One region of the Herminiimonas sp. GW821-FHT09C12 genome, then DNA from elsewhere that is predicted to be linked to it. Evidence: predicted binding sites of a transcription regulator. Region 1 holds the regulator's gene; each other region holds the start of a gene.
The links. Region 1 encodes sigma-54, which starts transcription at its own class of promoters, with help from an activator protein. Its sites were predicted from a motif close to TGGCANGNAANCTGCTTT; they were not measured.
Positions count from the first base shown of each region.

Region 2: the regulator sigma-54 is predicted to act here: its motif matches at 2,443-2,460, upstream of AC07N2_RS00965 (ammonium transporter).
Region 3: the regulator sigma-54 is predicted to act here: its motif matches at 2,078-2,095, upstream of urtA (urea ABC transporter substrate-binding protein).

Region 1 is NZ_JBWKPC010000001.1:1,268,881-1,274,427, reverse strand. It holds gene AC07N2_RS06065 (KdsC family phosphatase) at 1-107, shown strand, start outside; gene lptC (LPS export ABC transporter periplasmic protein LptC) at 104-697, shown strand; gene lptA (lipopolysaccharide transport periplasmic protein LptA) at 742-1,296, shown strand; gene lptB (LPS export ABC transporter ATP-binding protein) at 1,298-2,038, shown strand; gene AC07N2_RS06045 (RNA polymerase factor sigma-54) at 2,060-3,529, shown strand; gene hpf (ribosome hibernation-promoting factor, HPF/YfiA family) at 3,633-3,995, shown strand; gene AC07N2_RS06035 (energy transducer TonB) at 4,080-4,859, opposite strand; gene AC07N2_RS06030 (PilC/PilY family type IV pilus protein) at 4,835-5,547, opposite strand, start outside.
Region 2 is NZ_JBWKPC010000001.1:202,914-208,460, forward strand. It holds gene trmD (tRNA (guanosine(37)-N1)-methyltransferase TrmD) at 107-853, opposite strand; gene rimM (ribosome maturation factor RimM) at 880-1,419, opposite strand; gene rpsP (30S ribosomal protein S16) at 1,447-1,695, opposite strand; gene AC07N2_RS00960 (NINE protein) at 1,941-2,291, shown strand; gene AC07N2_RS00965 (ammonium transporter) at 2,522-3,985, shown strand; gene AC07N2_RS00970 (hypothetical protein) at 3,982-4,368, shown strand; gene AC07N2_RS00975 (acyl-CoA dehydrogenase) at 4,379-5,547, opposite strand, start outside.
Region 3 is NZ_JBWKPC010000002.1:918,551-924,097, forward strand. It holds gene AC07N2_RS14160 (DUF3300 domain-containing protein) at 1-835, shown strand, start outside; gene AC07N2_RS14165 (HD domain-containing protein) at 1,089-1,742, shown strand; gene urtA (urea ABC transporter substrate-binding protein) at 2,153-3,406, shown strand; gene urtB (urea ABC transporter permease subunit UrtB) at 3,566-5,182, shown strand; gene urtC (urea ABC transporter permease subunit UrtC) at 5,179-5,547, shown strand, end outside.

The DNA of each region.
Region 1 (5,547 bases):
ACGTCACACAAGCCAGTGGCGGCCGCGGTGCAGCACGCGAACTGTGCGACTTTATCCTGCGCGCGCAAGGCAACTACGAGGCGGCGCTCGCACCGTATCTTGCATGAGACGCCCCACCAATAGCGTACGCATCATCGTGTTGCTTGCACTCAGCGCTGCATTAGCGCTGGGCAGCTTTTGGTTAGTGGAAGTCATGCGTAGACAAACCGAAGATACGCTACCGACCAAACCACGTAGCGATCCGGATTTTTATGTCGAGAAATTCAATTTCGTGCAAATGGGCAAAGACGGAGAAGCTCGCTACAACCTGACCGGAAGCGAGATGAAGCATTACCCTCTCGACGATTCCTATCAGATACAAAATCCGATCATGCACAGCTTCAGCAAAGACAAGCCTGCAATGGTCAGCCGTTCGCTGCGCGCAACCCTGCTCAATGCAAGCAATGAAGTACACATGTACGATAACGTACTCATTGATCGTCCGGCATCTGCCACCGCACAACATTTTCAACTCAAGACTTCGTATTTGTTATTGCTGCCGGACGAAGACATCATGAAAACACCGAAACCGGTAGAGCTAAAACTCGGCACCTCAGTCCTGACTGGCACTGGCATGTTTGTCAATAATGCAACCGGCGAGTTTCGTTTATCCAGTAACGTAAATGGTTTGTATCAGGCAGCAACGCGCCACAATTGAGCGCGACTCAGCCTTTACTCGACGCATTCTTTTAGAGAATTCTCATGAAACGATTACTATCAGCACTGCTGCTTATCGCTGGCGTCAGCACCGCACTCGGTGCCCACGCCGAAAAAGCTGATGCGACCAAGCCGACCAACGTCGAAGCCAATCAAATGGAATACGACGACGTCAAGCAGATCAATACCTTCACCGGCAACGTCGTCCTGACGCGCGGCACCATCTTGATGAAGGCCAATAAAATGGTCGTGAAACAAGATCCTGCCGGCTATCAGTTCATCACGCTGTACGCCCCACCCGGCGGCTTGGCAACCTTTCGCCAAAAGCGCGACGGTGGCCCTGATCAATGGATAGATGGCCAAGCCGAACGCATCGAGTATGACGACAAGGCCGAGATCATGAAGCTGTTTTCCAAAGCGCGCATGCGGCGCCTTGAAAATGGCAAACCGACTGACGAAGTCGAAGGCGAATTCATTTCCTACGACACACGCGCTGAATTCTTTACCGTCAACAACACTGCATCCGGCGACAGCAAACAAGGCGCCGGACGCATCAAGGCCGTGATTCAGCCACGCGCCGCTGATACAAAGGCAAAATAAGATGTCGAGCAAGCTGATCGTTAACGGACTGCAAAAAAGCTACGGCGCACGCCAGGTTGTGCGCGACGTCGCCTTGCAAGTTGAAAGCGGCGAAGTCGTTGGTCTACTCGGCCCGAATGGCGCCGGCAAAACCACATCGTTTTACATGATCGTCGGATTGGTGCCATCGGATGCCGGCCGTATTGAACTGGATGGCGTCGACATCTCGCGCCTGCCTATTCATAAACGCGCTCTGCTCGGCTTGTCCTATCTGCCACAGGAAGCATCGGTGTTCCGCAAGTTGAGCGTAGAAGACAATATTCGCGCCGTACTTGAATTACAGCGCGTCAATGGCAAAGCATTAAACAGCTCGCAAATTGAAGAACGACTCGACACACTGCTGGCCGATCTGCAAATTGAAAAGCTGCGCGAAAATCAAGCACTCTCCTTATCTGGTGGTGAGCGTCGTCGCGTCGAAATCGCACGCGCACTCGCAACCAATCCGCGCTTCGTGTTGCTTGATGAACCGTTTGCCGGTGTCGATCCAATTGCCGTGATTGAAATTCAACGCATCGTGCGCTTCCTGAAGGAACGTGGCATCGGCGTACTTATCACCGATCACAATGTGCGCGAAACGCTGGGTATCTGCGATCGCGCTTACATCATCAACCAGGGCGCAGTATTGGCCAGTGGACGACCTGACGACATCATTGCCAACGAATCGGTGCGTCGCGTCTACCTGGGCGAACACTTCCGCATGTAAGCGCGGAAGAGAAAAAAGTCTATGAAGCAATCCCTGCAATTACGAGTCTCGCAACATCTGGCCTTAACGCCACAACTGCAACAATCGATACGCTTGTTGCAGTTGTCGACTCTTGAATTGCATCAGGAACTGGAACAAATCCTGGCTGACAATCCGATGCTGGAACGTACCGATGATCCTCTCGATCATGCGATACGCTTGCTGGCTGATGGTGCCATCGGTGCAAACGGAACCACACCTGAAGGCGCCAGCGTCGAAGCCAACGCGCAAACACCAGAGAGTGAAACAACATTCGACGCACCCGATTTGCCGGAAGCTTCCAGTGCTGAAAGCGAATGGAGCTTTGACGATGTCGCACGCACCTCCAAGGCACCGGAAGATGACGATGCCCGTCCGCAACTGGAAGCGCACGAGACCACACTGCGCGAACACTTGCTGGAACAGATGCGCGTCACCGTGCGCGAACGACGTGACCGCGCCTTGCTCGAACTCATCATCGATGCATTAAACGACAACGGCTACCTGGAAGAAGAGCTGGAAGAAATTCATGCTCGTCTGCCGGAAGAACTCGAAATCGAACTGGAAGAATTGCAGATCGCCTTGAATCTGCTGCAAAGCTTCGACCCAGCCGGCGTCGGTGCGCGCAATGCTTCTGAATGTCTTGCATTGCAAATCAAGCGTTTCCCGAAAGTAGCGATGGTGACACGTCGCATGGCACTCGCCATTGTGGAAAACCATCTCCCCCTATTTGCTCAACGCGACTTCAACAAGCTACGCAAGGCGCTCGATTGTGACGACGAAGATCTGCGCGAAGCACAAGTCATCATCAAGCAATGCAATCCGCATCCAGGCTCCATCTTCGCCACCGATACATCGGATTATGTTGTGCCGGACGTCATCGTCAAACGCACCCGCAATGGCTGGCAAGTCATGCTCAATCACGACGTCATGCCACGCCTGCGCGTTAATAGCATGTATGCCAACATTTTGAAGCAAAGCAAGGGCGAAGGGTCGCTTGGTTCCCAGCTGCAAGAGGCTAAATGGCTGATCAAAAACATGCGCCAACGCTTCGACACCATCCTTCGTGTCGCACAGGCAATTGTAGAGCGGCAAAAAAACTTTTTTTCACATGGTGCAGTTGCCATGCGACCGCTTGTTTTACGTGAAATAGCTGATACACTGGGTTTACACGAGAGTACTATTTCACGTGTAACCACCCAGAAGTACATGCTCACCCCACACGGGATGTTCGAATTGAAATATTTTTTCGGCAGCCATGTCGCAACAGAAGCTGGTGGCGAAGCGTCATCAACTGCGATACGGGCACTGATCAAACAATTGATAGGAGCCGAAGACCCGAAAATTCCATTCTCTGATAGCAAGATTGCCGACATGCTGGCAGAACAAGGCATGGTGGTAGCAAGACGGACCGTCGCAAAATATCGTGAAGCCTTGAAGATTCCACCGGTCAATCTGCGCAAGTCGTTGTAGATATCGTCCTTAATAGTTTTTTGTTGTTATACGTTGCTGTGTTCAGCGTAGTCAGATAACAAGACGCGCACGAACCTCCAGTGATCTGCCATAGGAGCACTGTATGAATCTCACAATCAGTGGACATCACCTCGAATTAACCCCCGCCATCCGCGAATATGTACAAGGTAAATTGGAGCGCATCAAACGTCATTTTGATCACGTTATCGATATCGCAGTCATCCTGACTGTAGACAATCTTCCCGAAAAAGAAAAACGCCAAAAAGCAGAAATAAACTTGCGCGTGAGAGGCAAGGATCTGCACGCGGAAAGCATCGCAGATAATTTATATGCTGCCATCGATACGCTGATCGATAAACTCGATCGCCAAGTGATCAAATATAAAACCAAGCAACAAGACCATCAACACGAAGCGATCAAACGATTGCCGGATGAGTCCGATGTTGTTGCACCCTCAGGTGCATAGATAGACCGAGCAAATCGGTCAGATGAAATGAAGGGCGCAGATTGCGCCCTTTTTTAATTGGTATTCCTTTAGATTCGATCGGATTTAATCCGCATTCTTCTTTATTCGTTCAACTACCACACCTTCCAAAACGACCTCGATTTTGAGCTGGCTTTTAACAGCAAGTCCCGCAACCTTCCCAGGACTGAATTTCGTTTTCGAGAATGCATCTTTCATCAGCTGCTGCGCCGGCTCTGACAAGGATGAATTTTCCATTACAACCTCATCAATATTCCCATCCTCATTGATTAACAAGCGCAGTATCGCCAATTGCGACAATCCATTTGTGAAAATAGAATTCAAGTCAGCGGAAACATCGAGTAGAACGGCAGGCTGCTCCGTTAACTCATTGGGCTGAAAATAGTAAGGTTTGGGTAGCGCAACGGCATTAAAAGCGGAAGCAGTGTCTTCTATTTCCAATCGACTCTTTTGCAGTAGAACTTCCGGGCGGTTCATTAATTCGGCAGCATTTTTTTCGACTTCAGTTATAGACTGCTCACCTTGAGGATAAACCTTGGCATCCTCTTTTCTGCTATCTACAAGAGCCGTTTCACTAAGTCCGGTCGCACTACTCGGAACATTTACCAAGTTCACCAGCACCGTCTCTGATTCTACTTGAGATGAAATCGCACCAACACCGCCATATCCTGTATGGGAAAATGCCAGACCTATGCCACAGTGGACAAGCAGTGACAACAGCATGGCTAACTGCTCAGAAGCTGACTTCTGTTGAATGAGAGAAAAAATCTTCATACAGGAATTGTGACGGGATGATGCATCGCTCATCATCCCACCAAGTCTTACGGTATATTCAAAACGCGCCAAGACACGCGCCGTGTCCCACTCGCTGAAGGAGGATTGATCGGTGGCGTGATGACAATAGTGCCGCCTAGATCGCTACCACTGGCAACCCCACTTGATGTCCGAATCAAGGCTCTGACAGTACCATCCGCCTGCAAGATCATGACCGGACGTGTGACCAAACCAGAACCCAAGCTAATACCGCTAACACCATTTGCACCAGTAACAGCCCCACCTGTCAGATAATCCAACGCATAAACAAAACTGGCAGCAGTCCCAGTGCTTGGCCCACACGCACTGACCGTCGAAACTTGCGGGGTAATCGTCGTAAACAGAAGCGTTCCTAGAGAAAGTTGAGGATCTGTACTAACGCGCTCTCCTCCAGTCAGGAAGTCGACATACCAACCATTCTTGGTATTCCAATCAACCAAATTACTGCTGCTGGTTCGCACTTCCTGCTGCGCAATACAGACTGTCGATGGCGTACCTTCAGGACAAACTCCACTGGTCAATGTCTGTGCGACAAAATTGCTACTCGCCGTACGTGGATTTCCAAGTGTCAGTGCATCGAGATTGTCCTTGATCGCATAAAACGACTGTGTACTGTTATCCGCCACATCCGTTGTACCCAAATAACGACCTGCACCAACAAAAATCACAGGCTTACCACTGATAGTCGCTTGCACTGGTTTGACTGTAACCGGCTGCGCTT
Region 2 (5,547 bases), 1.1 Mb from region 1:
CAATAACCATCTTGCCGGCGCCAGGATACTGATTGCCCGGTAGAGGATGGGGTTAACACATTGCAGGGATTGCACTGCTTCCCTGCTCTACACAACAAACTGCCTATTACAAACTGCTTAAAAACTTTTCATCGGTCCGCGTCAGCAATCCTGCGGCGCGTGCCTTGATAATCATATCCGGACGCTTCTTCGCGGTTGCTTCCAGTGCACGTTCACGACGCCATTTTTCGATCTCGACATGATGGCCACCCATCAACACTGCCGGTACCGCTGTGCCTTCGTACACTTCAGGTCGCGTGTAATGCGGACAATCGAGCAAGCCATTCACGAAGCTGTCTTCAACTGCCGATGCATCATCATGCAAAACACCCGGCAATTGCCGAATCACTGCATCCATCAATGCCATCGCCGGGATTTCACCGCCTGACAGGACGAAATCGCCGAGGCTGATTTCTTCATCAACGCAGCTATCCAGAAAACGCTGATCGACTGCTTCATAACGTCCGCACAACAAAACCAAACCCGGCTCTGCCGTCAGTTGCATCACGCGCTCGTGGGTCAATGCCTTGCCTTGCGGCGACAAATACACAACGCGGGGTGCAACCAAACCTTGTTCTGCCTGCCTTGCCTTGGCTGCCTGTACGGCAGCCTCCAGCGGCTTAACCATCATCACCATGCCGGGACCGCCACCATAGGGACGATCATCGACGGTACGATGCTTATCACTGGTGAAATCGCGCGGATTCCACAAAGACAATGCACATTTCTTTTGCTCAAACGCGCGTCGTGTAATACCCGACTGCGTAAGCGCTGTGAACATTTCAGGGAACAGCGTGACGACATCAAATTGCATCTCGCACACTCCTCAAAACGAAGCGACTAATAATCTAGTCCCCAGTCCACCGTAATTTTTTTTGCTGTTCGATCAACCGTGATGACAAACTGCTCAACGAACGGGATCAGCAACTCTTGCGGCGCAGCTTTGGCATCAGTAACTTCAGTCGACTGAGGTACGGCCACACGCAAAATAGGATGCGCGCCGTTGTCCATCATGTCGCTGACCTGCCCCAGATGTACGCCCTGCAGATTTTCGACTTCCAGGCCGATCAAATCGACCCAGTAAAATTCATTGTCGGACAGAGCCGGGAAATGACTGCGCGGGATCTGCACGGCTGCACCTTTCAGCGCCTCCGCGGCATCTCGCCCGGCCACACCCATCAACTGCGCGACTACATCGCCAGAATGAATCTTGGATTGCATCATCGCCACGTCATGGAATTCAGGCTTATCCAGCCACCATGTCTTGGCATTCAACAATGCATCCGCATCGGCTGAATAGGGTCTGACCCGCACCCAGCCATTCAATCCATACGCACCAGAGATGTAACCAACCAGCACCAAATCCTCAGGAACTTTCATTCCCGATGCCGTTTGATTCGACAAAACTTAAGCTGCTTTGCCAGCTTGCGCTACCAAACGAGCAACTGTCGGCGACAATTGTGCGCCAACGCCTTGCCAGTAGGCCAGACGGTCTTGCACAATGCGAACGCTTTCTTCAGCGCCCGATGCTACCGGGTTGTAAAAACCGATGCGTTCAATGAAGCGACCATCGCGGCGATTGCGCGAATCTGTAGCAACAATGTTAAAGAAAGGGCGCTTTTTTGCACCACCACGAGCTAAACGAATAACGACCATAATATTTCCAAAAAGTGTCTGAACACGGAAAAAGCCGCAAATTATAGCCCAAGTAGCGCTGCACCTGCAACCTCATTCACCAGCTTTAGCAACAGCAATGCGACAAATCACGCAAGATTGTCGTTTTCAGGGCGAATACAGGTAATTGCAACGAGTACAGAGTCTGCCCTTACAATACCCAGCGCATGGCAAAAAGCCCGTCCGCAGTCAATAAAAGCCTCTTTTTACCTATTAATAGACGCAATATGCCCACTCAACACAAGAATAAAACCCTCAGCACTTTCCTTGCGGCAATATTTGGCGGGCTAGGCCTTCATCGGTTTTATCTTTATGGCAAGAAGGATATTTGGGCCTGGGTACATCTATTGACACTGCCATTCTCCATCTTTGCCGGTTTTATCGGCGCTTTGGTCATAGGTCTGACACCGGATGAGAAATGGGATGCGCAACACAACGCACATTCCGGTCGTACATCCAATTCAGGCTGGGCCAACATTCTATTAGTCGTCGTCACTTTCGCCCTGGGCTCAACCGCATTGATCGCCACCATCGCCCGTGGATTCGATCTATATTTGACTGGCGGCGCACTCGGTTAAAAACCGCTGCACCCCCGTCCCTCGCACCACCGCCCCACGACAGTGCAAGAGTCTCACCACGATGTGCAGCGCTAGTGCGCACTCACCTCTGCACGCATCTAGTTAACTGAGTCACCTGCCCGTTCTGGACTCCCACACTTGAATTTCTTCATGGCACACATAGTGCTTTTATGAAACCTACGCGTGGCATCGCCACGCAGCTTAATAATTCAAGTCATCAGGGGAGTTTCATGACTATGCGTTCCGCATCTGCTTCGCTGGCATTAGCCGTTCTGGTTTCCGGCTTGCTCTTCAATACTGCTTCGGCACAATCTTCACCGCCGGAAGCAAGCTCTCCCACCGCTACCAGCGTAAGCCCTCCTCAAGAAGCACAACAAGCAGCACCGCTCACGATGCCGATGATAGTCGAACCTGCTGCGGCCACTGCGCCAGAACCGGCCGCAGCAGAACCACTCAGCAAACCCACTCTGGTTGATGCATCCAAAATCAGCGCTGGCGACACCGCATGGGTCTTGGCTGCGACCGCGCTGGTCTTGCTCATGACGATACCTGGCCTGGCCTTGTTTTACGCCGGCATGGTGCGCAAGAAAAATGTATTGGCGACGATGGCGCACAGCTTTGTCATCACTTGCCTGATTACCGTGATCTGGGTCGTCATCGGTTACAGCCTGGCATTCACGCCCGGCTCGCCTTATATCGGCGGACTGGACCGCGTGCTGTTGCACGGCATGGAATTCATGAAAGAAGCCGGCAAGGTCACAGTCAGTGAAATCGCACCGACCATCCCGGAAAGCGTCTTCATCATGTTTCAAATGACGTTCGCGATTATTACGCCGGCGCTGATTACCGGTGCCTTCGCCGAACGCATGAAGTTCTCTGCTTTGTTGATGTTCATCACGCTGTGGTCGATTTTTGTCTATGCACCGGTGGCACACTGGGTATGGGAACCGGGCGGCTGGCTGGCAGCACGTGGCATACTGGATTTTGCCGGTGGCACAGTGGTGCATATCAATGCCGGCGTTTCCGGTCTGGTTGCCGCCGTCATCATCGGCCCTCGCCTGGGCTTTGGTAAGGAACCGATGCCGCCGCACAATCTTGTCCTCACCGTGATTGGCGCTTCCATGCTGTGGGTAGGTTGGTTCGGTTTTAACGCGGGCTCCGCAGTCGCCGCAGACGGACGTGCCGGCATGGCTATGCTGGTGACGCAAATAGCTACCGCCATCGGCGCACTGTCGTGGATGTTTATCGAATGGATACGACGCGGCAAGCCATCAGTACTTGGCCTGGTGTCGGGCGCAGTATCGGGTCTGGTCGCCATCACACCGGCATCAGGTTTTGTCGACGTTACCGGCGCGCTGGTCATTGGTGTCGCCGCCGGTCTCGCCTGCTACTGGGGTGCGACTACGCTCAAATCGAAACTCGGTTACGACGATTCACTCGATGTATTCGGCGTACATGCCATAGGCGGCATAGTCGGCGCACTGTTGACCGGTGTATTCGCAGTGCAAAGCATAGGCGGCGCACAAAGCAGTTTCGGCAATCAAGCCTTCGGCGTTGTCGTGACCGTCGTTTTCTCCGCCGTCATGACCGCTCTGATACTCGGCATCGTCAGCGCACTGGTGGGCTTGCGTGTCACGCCTGAAGCTGAAATAGAAGGTTTGGATTTGGAACAACATGGTGAGCACGTGCTATGACGGATGAACATCACTCACGTGCAGAACTGGAAACACATGCATTTGCCCTGATGGGCAGATTGCATGTGAATCTGCGACGACAAAGCGGCCGGGTTATCGATATCGAATACATGCGCATCGATCCGGCTTACTGTCGCTACTTATTGAAAATGGCGTCTCTTTCCACCAACGCAGATGTGCAAGACATAGGACAAAAATTGCAAGAAGTGTTCTTCGGCGAAGAAGGCTTGTTTGTACGCACGGAGCCAAGACAACCCTTGCTGACGCGCTTGGCAGAACCAGCACCGCCCACATCAACTCCGGCTGCCGCAGCAACTGCACCCGCCGCAACTCCTGAAACCAGCGATCCAGTTGATCGCGGCTACATCGGGCGTTTGCGCTAACGCATCACAATCAAAACTGCGTCTCGTCCAGTGCCAACACACCACTGCTGCCGGCAATAATCGCACTACGATAACCGGCAGCCTGCGATAAAAAGTAATCAGCAAAGAAGCGTGCCGTCGCCAGCTTCGCTTCATAAAACTTCGCATTACCTTCGCCCGCATCCAGCTTGGCTTGTGCAATCAATGCAGCACGCGCCATCTGCCAACCACCGAGCACGATGCCAGCCAGTTTCAGATACGGCACGCTACCGGCAAACACCCCTTTGATATCGGATTGAATATTCGCGACCACATAAGCAACCACATCTTCCAGCGCAGTGGACGCTGCAGCGAGGTGCGTGTGTATCGCAGCCAAATCTTTTGATGACGCGGCTGCTAGCTCAGCTTCCGTTTCGCGCACGCGCGCAATAATGTTGCGTGCAACGGCACCACCATCGCGCACAGTCTTGCGACCGACCAAATCGTTGGCCTGTATCGCCGTCGTTCCTTCGTATATCGTCAGGATGCGTGCATCACGATAGTATTGCGCCGCGCCGGTTTCTTCAATGAAGCCCATGCCGCCATGTATCTGCAAACCAGTAGATGCGACATCTATCGACATCTCTGTTGACCAACCCTTGATGATAGGCACCAGGAATTCATAGAAAGCCTGATTGGCGCTGCGCACCTTTTCATCCGTGTGATGATGCGCCACATCGGAAGCAGCAGCACCGACATAAGCCAACGCACGTGCCGCCTCTATCTGCGCACGCATGGACATCAACATGCGACGCACATCCGGTTGATGAATAATCGAAACCGCAGTTGGCGAACCTTCCAGATCCTTGGATTGCACACGATCCTTCGCATACGCGACGGCTTTTTGATACGCCCGCTCAGCCACGCTAATACCTTGTATGCCAACCGCAAAGCGTGCTGCATTCATCATGATGAACATGGTTTCCAGCCCGCGGTTCTCTTGTCCGACCAGCGTACCGATGGCGCCGCCGTGATCACCGAATTGCAGTACAGCAGTCGGACTCGCCTTGATGCCCAGCTTGTGTTCTATCGATACGCAAAACGCATCATTACGTTCGCCCAGTGAACCATCGGCGTTGACCAAAAATTTCGGCACCAGGAATAAGGAAATCCCCTTCACGCCTTCCGGTGCATCCGGCGTGCGCGCCAACACGAGGTGGA
Region 3 (5,547 bases), on a different contig from region 1:
GGGTGGTCGCGGTCCTGGCTCCGGTCCGGATTATGGCGGTGGCAATGGCTGGCATCGCCCAGCTGTGACCTATAACAATTCGACCTATATAACGAAATCGACCACCATCATTAACCGCAACAATAATTCTTCGCATATCACCAACAACTTTGGTGGGCCGAACAACAATGCTCCTGCAGTCAACAATAATGCAAGCCGTCCTAACTTCAGCGGCGGTGCACAGAATGTTCATCCGCAAAACTTTGGTACGCATACGCAACCGCAAAACGGCCCCATGACTATGCCGCACTTCAATGCTGCTGATACACATCAAGGTGCGCGTCCAGCACCGACCGGACCTGGTCCGCAACACAATACAAACACGCTGAATTCAGCACAAACACGAGAAGTGCCACCGCATGCAAATAATCGCGGCGCTGAACGTCCTCAGTCTGAAACCGGACAGCGCTTGAATTCCACTGGATTCCAGCATTCAAACGGACAGCAACATAGCTTGAGCACAGAGAACAGACAGCAAAATCCTGTGCATGCGGCGCCTACACCAAATACGCTGCGCTCAACTGGCGGACAGCAAAACGAGATGCATCAACAGCAACGCATGGAACGAGAAAACAGATCCGTACGCTCCAACCCTGAACCGCAAGTCCGACCACAAATGCAACAGCAGCAACACCCTGCCCAACAACAGCAACAACCACGTCCAGAGCAAGCACGCCCACAGTCGCAGCCACAACATATGCAGGCACCGCATCCACAGGCTCAACAGCCTCATCCACAGCAGCATGCGCAAGAACGTCCGCACCCAGCTAAACAGGAAGAGCGGAAAGAACGATAAAGTACATGCACAAAATCAGACGGCATTAGCCGTCTGATTTTTTAGTTCGTTTCCAATTCAGTTTCACACTGAAAAAATCAATTTCCCCGCAAGTAAATACTGCCAACTCTTGCGTATCGCAAGCTGGCAAACGCTCTGCTATACATCGTGATGTGGCTGGTATCATGCACAGTCATCATCTACATCGCTTTCAGAGTCGGATACAAAAGCAGCTCCTCGTATCCGCACTCATCCATCACGACAACTTCACAATATGAATCTCGCATCAAATACATGGCAACAGCGTTTCATTACGCTGGCCACAGAAGCCGCCGGCGACGACGGCGCGCATGACATCAATCATTTGCACAGAGTCTGGCAAACCGCACAAACGCTGCTGGCCGATCATCCGGAAGCAGATGCGCTCGTCGTACAAGCGGCGTGCTATCTGCATGATTTGGTCAATCTGGCCAAGAATGATCCTGATCGCCATCTGGCATCACGACAAGCCGCGCAACTCGCCTGCCGTCAATTGGAGGCGATGGATTTCCCATCGGATAAATTAGCACCTCTTGCGCACGCCATTGAAGCGCACAGTTTTTCTGCCAACATCACACCACTCACGATAGAAGCCCGCATCGTGCAGGACGCCGACAGGCTCGATGCCTTGGGTGCAGTTGGATTGGCGCGACTGTTTTACATCGCGGGTCGCATGGGTAGCGAGCTTGCACATCCTGATGATCCAACTGGAGCGCAACGCGAATTGGATGACAAGCGTTATGCGCTGGATCACATCGAAGTCAAACTCGCCAAACTTCCTGCCAGCATGCAAACCGATGCCGGTCACAAATTGGGTGAACAACGATTGGAATGGATATATGACTTCCGCGATACCTTCATTGCCGAATGGGGCACGCAGAATACGTGATCCAGCATCGATATTGCAGATAGGCAAAGGTACATTACACGCACCACTTTGACGCCTGAGACGTTGCTGGGGTTGATTATGCGCTTGCTACAGCTATCTGCAACGGTGCAAATTCTTGGTCAAAATTTTCACAAAAAGTTAACACACATCAATTTCCAGCTCTGAAAAACCCTCCTACACACGCACGCCCAAATATGCGCCCCATTTAAGGGCGCATTTATTTTGTCCGCACCATTGCCACATTGCCCATCACCTAAACGGTGCGTGCAATGCATGTCGCTTGCTCCAAATCTCGTAAATCAGGGCTAACCGGCATCTTTGCTGCTCCCGGCAATTGGCATGCATTCTGCTAAAGCAACAAGGCGGTTCGTTACTCTCATTGATTCTTCCTTTCACTGTAGGAGCACTTCATGTCACGTCGCACTATCCTAAAAGCAACAGCACTTGGCGCGTTCACACTAGCAGCTTCTTCCTGGCTTCCCACCGCTTTTGCCGCTGACACTATCAAGGTCGGCATCCTGCATTCGCTCTCCGGCACCATGGCCATCTCCGAAACCTCGTTGAAAGACGTGGCGCTGATGACGATCGATGAAATCAATGCCAATGGCGGCGTCATGGGCAAGAAGTTGGAAGCGGTCATCGTTGATCCGGCATCCAACTGGCCTTTGTTCGCGGAAAAAGCACGACAGTTGATCTCGCAAGACAAGGTATCCGTCGTCTTCGGTTGCTGGACTTCGGTCTCACGCAAATCGGTACTGCCAGTTTTCAAGGAACTCAACAGCCTGCTGTTCTACCCAGTTCAATACGAAGGTGAAGAACTCGAGAAAAACGTCTTCTACACCGGTGCTGCACCTAATCAACAAGCAATTCCGGCTACTGAATACTTGATGTCGAAAGAAGGCGGCGGTGCCAAGCGCTTCGTCCTGCTCGGCACTGACTACGTCTACCCACGCACCACCAACAAGATTCTGCGCTCCTTCCTGCATAGCAAAGGTGTGAAGGATGCCGATATCGATGAGGTCTACACTCCGTTCGGCCATTCCGATTACCAAACCATCGTCGCCAACATCAAGAAGTTCGCAGCAGGCGGCAAGACAGCGGTCATCTCCACCATCAATGGCGACTCCAACGTGCCTTTCTACAAGGAATTGGGTAATGCAGGCTTGAAAGCGACCGACGTTCCTGTCGTTGCATTCTCGGTCGGTGAAGAAGAATTGCGCGGCGTCGACACCAAACCACTGGTCGGCCATCTGGCAGCATGGAACTACTTTGAATCGGTAAAGAACCCAGTCAATGCAGCTTTCATCAAAAAATGGAAAGCCTACGCAGTAGCGAAAAAACTCCCTAACGCCAACACGGTCGTGACCAACGATCCGATGGAAGCAACCTACGTCGGTCTCTACATGTGGAAACAAGCGGTAGAAAAAGCCAAGTCCACCGATACCGACAAAGTAATCGCGGCTATGGCTGGTCAAACCTTCAAGGCACCATCCGGCTACACACTGGAAATGGACAAAACCAATCACCACTTGCACAAACCAGTGATGATCGGCGAAATCAAAGCTGACGGTCAGTTCAACGTGGTCAACAAAACCAAAACCACCATCCGTGCGCAACCTTGGAGCCCATACATTCCGGGTAACGAGTCCAAGCAAAAGTTGTAATCGACGCCAACGGTTGCAAAGCAACCGTGTCTAGCAAGTAGGTATTGCGCCGGGTTATTGGTATCTATCCGGCGCAATACATCTCATACCTGACGCATTCTGCACTGATCTCACGATCCGCGGCCAGGACATTCCGTCTTGCTACACCATGAAAAAACCATGAGACTGTTCTCCAGAATTCTCGCTACCGGCTTGCTCAGTGTCTGGTTATGCACGCAGGCGATCAGTACGTATGCCGCCATCGATCCAGCCTTGCTCAAGCCACTTGCCGGTGATGATCCCGACGCGCGCATCGCCGCCGTCACACAGATCGCTGCACTCGCGAATGAAGATGCGCGAAAGATACTGAACGCGATCAACAATGACGCGCTGTACGCGACGCCTGCCGGTGACGTGCTCATCATCGAAGATACCGAAGCATTCAATCCTGCCACCGATAAAACCGGCCCTGCGCCTGATGACGCAGAAGGCATCACCGTCAACAATCGTCTGCGTGGCGTGGTCGAGATCGCACTCTCCGGCCTGCAATTGTTTTCTCAAGATAGAAAGGCGCGTCTGACGGCCGCCACCGATTTGCTGAAAACAGCAGACCCGGAACAAATTCCATTGATCAATAAAGCACTGGAAAAAGAAAGCGATCCAGCCATCAAAGAGCTGCTGCAACAGGTCGTCGCAACTGCCAATCTGCACGCACCTGATGCCGCCACACGCCAGGCTGCAGTCAAGACACTCGCCAGTACAACTAACGCCAGCCTGAAGCCATTGCTGGAACAAATGCTGGTGAAGAATCCCGACGGCAGTTACGTCGAACCTGATGAAGGTGTACGCAGTGAGGCGACACGCACACTCTCTGCATTGAATCGTCATCTGACCATTACCGAATTCGTCGGCAAACTGTTTTACGGTGTCTCGCTAGGCAGCGTCTTGTTGCTGGCAGCGCTCGGACTCGCGATCACCTTCGGCTTGATGGGCATCATCAACATGGCGCATGGCGAACTGCTGATGATAGGTGCGTACACCACCTACGTTTGCCAACTGGTATTCCGCAAATACTTTCCTGAAGCCATCGACGCCTACCTGCTGGTCGCCCTGCCCGCCGCCTTCATCGTGGCCGGCGCAGTCGGTATCGCATTGGAGCGTCTGGTCATACGCTGGCTCTATGGTCGTCCGTTGGAAACGCTGCTCTGTACCTGGGGCATCAGTCTGATACTGATGCAAACGGTGCGCTCCATCTTCGGCGCACAAAACGTCGAAGTGGCGAATCCAAGCTGGATGTCTGGCGGGATCACAGTGTTGGGTTCTCTGGTGCTGTCGTATAACCGCATCGTCATCATTTTCTTCGCACTATTCGTGGTACTCGCAGTGTGGCTGATCCTGAACAAGACCCGCCTCGGCCTGTTCGTACGTGCCGTCATGCAGAACCGTCGCATGGCAGCTTGCGTCGGCGTCTCTACCGGCAAGATAGACATGATGACCTTCGGCCTCGGTTGCGGCATCGCCGGACTCGGTGGCGTCGCGCTGTCGCAGCTCGGCAATGTCGGCCCCGATCTCGGTCAAGGTTATATCGTCGATTCCTTCATGGTGGTAGTGCTGGGCGGCGTCGGTCAGTTGGCCGGTACCGTGATAGCCGCTTTCGGTCTGGGCGAGGTCAACAAATTCCTCGAACCGGTCGCTGGTGCCGTGCTGGCGAAGATCGCGATTCTGGTCTTCATTATCGTCTTTATCCAAAAACGCCCGCAAGGCCTGTTTGCACTCAAAGGCAGGAGCGTGGAATGAGTCCTATCTTGAAACCTTCTCTCTTTACACGTCCGGCCTGGATAGGCATCGTATTTTGCTTCGTCGTGCTGGCCTTGCTGCCTATTTTGAATCTGTGCTTTCCGGCCGGTCATGCGCTGCATATTTCCAGCTACACCATCGCACTGGTCGGCAAGTTCATGTGCTACGCGATGGCGGCTTTGGCGCTGGATCTGGTGTGGGGTTACACCGGCATCCTGTCGCTCGGTCATGGCGTCTTCTTTGCGCTCGGCGGTTATGCACACGGCATGTATCTGATGCGCTCGATTGGTCGTGACGGCGTGTATCAAAGCAATCTGCCTGACTTCATGGTCTTCCTGAACTGGAAGGAATATCCGTGGTATTGG